DNA from 2 places in the Shinella yambaruensis genome. Region 1 is predicted to be linked to the other one. Evidence: predicted binding sites of a transcription regulator. Region 1 holds the regulator's gene; the other holds the start of a gene.
What was found. Region 1 encodes LexA, which represses DNA repair genes until DNA is damaged. Its sites were predicted from a motif close to TGTTCNNNNTGTGTTCNG; they were not measured.
Positions count from the first base shown of each region.

Region 2: the regulator LexA is predicted to act here: its motif matches at 482-499, upstream of dnaE (DNA polymerase III subunit alpha).

Region 1 is NZ_CP150638.1:1,754,373-1,756,568, forward strand. It holds gene WMC41_RS08705 (ComEC/Rec2 family competence protein) at 1-823, shown strand, start outside; gene lexA (transcriptional repressor LexA) at 814-1,533, opposite strand; gene WMC41_RS08715 (molybdopterin molybdotransferase MoeA) at 1,632-2,196, opposite strand, start outside.
Region 2 is NZ_CP150638.1:1,443,427-1,445,622, forward strand. It holds gene WMC41_RS07095 (hypothetical protein) at 1-400, opposite strand, end outside; gene dnaE (DNA polymerase III subunit alpha) at 746-2,196, shown strand, end outside.

The sequences.
Region 1 (2,196 bases):
ATGGGTCGCGAACTGGAAGGGCGAGATCGTCACCGGCCGCATTGCGCCCGCCGCCTTCCTTCTGGTCGGCCTCGGCGGCGGCCTTGTCTGCATCCTGCGCACGCGGCTGCGCCATGCGGGAACGTTGCTTGTCGGCCTCGGCCTCGCCATCGCCTGCTGGCCGGCCGGACGCGATGCGCCGGAGGCGCTGGTGTCGGAGGACGGCCGCCTCGTCGCCATCCTTCATGGCGAAACCGTCGCGACGAACCGTGCGCGGCCGCCGGACTTCATCTATGCGCAGTGGCGGCGCGCCCTCCGGCTCGGCGATCTTGCAAAACCGGACATCCGCCGGAGCGCGGGATTGACTATCGAGGACGCGGGCGAGCCCTCCGGTGCAACCGGAGACCGGAAACGGCCCCGGCGCAAGGCCGACCGGCAAAAGGCGAGGGACGCCATGGCCGCGGCTTTCACGGCGGCGAGAGAGGGCGACAATTTCGTTTGCGAGGCAAAGGCATTCTGCGCCGCCGTCTCGCCGAGCGGCTGGCGGATCGTCACCCTGGACGACGTCGCCTTCCTGGGCACGGCCTGCGACGCCGCCGATCTCGTCGTCGTTCCCTTTGCCCTCCGGCTGGAGGTCTGCCGTTCGGGCGCCCGCCTGGTGACGGCGCGTCATCTGAGGCGAACCGGCGCCCTTGAGATCCGGCCGGATCCTGAAGGCGCATCCGGCGCTCTCTCCGGGGCCGATATCACGCCGGCCGTCGAAAGCCTAAACCGGCCGTGGTCCCGCCATCGCACCTATGACTGGCGCACCGGCACCTTCGATCTTCCGAAGGATCAGTTGTAGCGGCGGATGAGGCCGACCAGCTTGCCCTGGATCTTCACGCGGTCCGGCCCGAAGATACGGGTCTCGTAGGCGGGATTTGCCGCTTCGAGCGCGATGGACGCGCCCTTGCGGCGGAAGCGCTTCAAGGTCGCCTCCTCGTCGTCGACAAGCGCCACGATGATTTCACCGGGATTGGCGCTGCTGGCATTGCGGATGATGACCGTGTCGCCGTCGAGAATGCCGGCCTCGATCATCGAGTCGCCCTTGACCTCCAGCGCATAGTGCTCGCCGTTGCCGATCATCTCGGCCGGCACGGTGATGTCATGCGTGTTGTTCTGGATGGCGGAGATCGGCACGCCGGCGGCGATGCGGCCCATGACCGGTACGGAGACGGAAGACGGGATCTCCGCGATCGGCGTGCGCTGCGGCGGGGCGGCGGCCGGGGCCTGCTTGCCGCGGCTGCCCTCGATGACCGCCGGCGAAAAGCCGCGGCGCGGCTGCAGGCTCTGGGTATAGGCCTCGGGAAGCTTGATCACCTCCAGCGCGCGGGCCCGGTTGGGCAGGCGCCGGATGAAGCCGCGCTCCTCCAGCGCCGTGATGAGGCGGTGGATGCCGGACTTGGAGGCGAGATCCAGCGCATCCTTCATCTCGTCAAAGGAGGGGGGAATGCCGGACTCCTTCATCCGTTCATGAATGAACAGGAGAAGTTCCTGTTGTTTGCGCGTGAGCATGGCCCCTCCACCGAGAATCGTGTGAAACAAATCCAGAACAGACACTATCTGTTCCATATGTGTTCCGCAAGGGGTTGCTGAAACAATAATAGTACTGTTCAGGCGGCAGGTTCGCGCAGGAGAAGAACCGCGCAGGGCGTGCCCGCCGGGGCCGCCGGGGCGTGGGGCGGGCGCACGAGCAGGCCTTCGGAGACGGCGAACGCCTTCATCATCGAGGAATCCTGCTTGTCGAGGGGCGTGACGAGCAGTTCGCCGGCGGGGCCGCGGGCGATGCGCGCGCGGACATAGTCCTGCCGGTGGTCGTTCTCCCTGAGCGGCACGGCGGCGACGGCCGGACGTTGCCGGTCTTTCGCCGGCAGGCGGGCGAGGCGGCGCACGAGGGGGGCGAGGAAGAGATGCGAGCAGACGAGGCTCGAAACGGGATTGCCGGGCAGGCCCACCACCTGGACCGCGCCGAGCCGGCCGACCATCAGGGGTTTTCCCGGGCGCATGGCGATGCGCCAGAAATCGAGTTCCATGCCCGCCTCGCCGAGCACGGGCTGCACGAGGTCGAAATCCCCGACGGAGGCGCCGCCGAGCGTGACGAGCACGTCGATATCCTGCGTCAGCGCGTGGCGCACGGCCTCCAGCAGCGCCTGCCTGTCGTCGCGAACGATGCCGAGG
Region 2 (2,196 bases), 310 kb from region 1:
CGACGATGAAGTCGAAGTTGCGGTAGGCGATGGTCAGCGTCTGGCGCCACCGGTCCCGGCCGATCGATTCGTTCTTCGTCACCAGCGTGAAGGAACCGTTGGCAAGCGCCGCCAGCTCCGGCTCCTGGCCGGCCATGATGGGCGGGCTGCCCCAGACGGTGTTCGGCAGGGAGAGCGCCAGCGTCAGCCGGCCTTCCTCCGGTTTGGCGAGATAGACATAGAGCCCGCTGTCGTTGCCGCTGTCCTCGTCCGCCGTCGCGACGATGGCGAGGTCCAGCACGCCGTCCTTGTTCCAGTCGCCGCTCGCCATCGCCAGGATGCGCTCGGCCGGAAAGTCCGCAGCCCCCGCCGCGGCGGGCAGGGCGGCTGAAAGCACAAGGACGGCAATCAACGACTTCATCTTTTTTCCTCCGTTTGACCGAGGCGACCTTATTGCGCCCGGACGCGCCGGTCCAGAGGGCCTGTGGAAAGCGGTTGACATGAGAACAAGAATAGAACAAAATGAAAACATAAAAGGAAAGGGAGCCACAATGACCGATTTTCTTCGTGATCTTGCTGCATTCACCTCCATGGCCATGTTCGTCGCCAGCTTCTCCGTCATCCTCTTCGGAATCTGATCGTCCGCCTTGCCTCACCGGCCGGTCGTCTGCCGATGCGTGGAAAGCGGGTGCAACGCCAAGAACCGGCTGGACGAGGAGGGGGCGAATCCGCTTAAGCTTTCCGTCCTGATCGGAAGGAAGGTGACATGGCGGACGAAGCGCAGAAGACCGATGGCGGAACGATAGTACAGACGCCGGAATTCGTGCACCTGCGCGTGCATTCGGCCTTCTCGCTGCTCGAAGGCGCCCTGCCGATCAAGAAGATCATCGGCAAGGCGACTTCCGACCAGCAGCCGGCGATCGCGATCACCGACACGAACAACCTGTTCGCGGCGCTCGAATTCTCGCAGAAGGCGATTAGCGAGGGAATCCAGCCGCTGATCGGCTGCCAGCTGTCGATCGACATGGAAGACGAAGGGGAAGGCGAGCGGCGCGGCGGACAGGCCCAGCTTGCAAAGCTGCCCTCGATCGTGCTTCTGGCGGCGACGGATGCGGGTTACGCCCGGCTCGTCGCGCTCGTCAGCCGCGCCTATCTCGGCGGCGAGGGCAGCCAGGCGATCCGGATCGCCTATAGCTGGCTGGTCGAGGAGGGCGCGGAAGGGCTGATCGCGCTTTCCGGCGCGAGCGGCGGTCCGGTCGACATGGCCTTCCTGGCCGGCCAGCCGGCAATGGCGCGGGCACGGCTTCAGGCACTGAAGAAGGTCTTCGGCGACCGGCTCTATATCGAGCTGCAGCGGCATGGCCGCTACGACAGGCAGCACGAGCGGCGGATGGTGGAGCTTGCCTATGCGGAGGACGTGCCGCTGGTGGCGACCAACGAGCCGTTCTTCCCGGCCCCGGACGATTACGATGCACACGACGCGCTGATGGCGGTGGCGCACAATGCGATGGTCTCGGACGACAACCGCTTCCGCCTGTCGCCGGACCACTACCTCAAGAGCCGAAAGGACATGGCGAAGCTTTTCGCCGACCTGCCGGAGGCCTTGGAGAACACGGTGGAGATCGCGCGGCGCTGCTCCTTCGTGCTGAAGACGCGCGGCCCGATCCTGCCGCGCTTCACCGGCGCTTCGGCGGATCCGGAGGAGGCCGAGAGGGCGGAGGCGGCGGAGTTGCGCCGGCAATCCGTGGAGGGCCTCGAAAGCCGCATGAAGCTGCTCGGCCTGACGCCGGGCTATACGGAGCAGGATTATCGCGAGCGGCTGGATTTCGAGCTCAGCGTCATCGAGCGGATGAAGTTCCCCGGCTACTTCCTGATCGTTGCCGACTTCATCAAATGGGCCAAGCAGCACAACATCCCGGTCGGTCCGGGCCGCGGCTCAGGCGCGGGCTCGCTGGTCGCGTACGCGCTGACGATTACCGACGTTGATCCGCTGCGATTCTCGCTGCTCTTCGAGCGCTTCCTCAACCCGGAACGCGTCTCGATGCCGGACTTCGACATCGACTTCTGCCAGGACCGCCGCGAAGAGGTGATCCGCTACGTGCAGCAGAAATACGGCCGCGAGCAGGTGGCGCAGATCATCACCTTCGGTTCGCTGCAGGCGCGCGCGGCGCTGCGCGACGTCGGGCGCGTGCTCGAAATGCCCTATGGCCAGGTCGA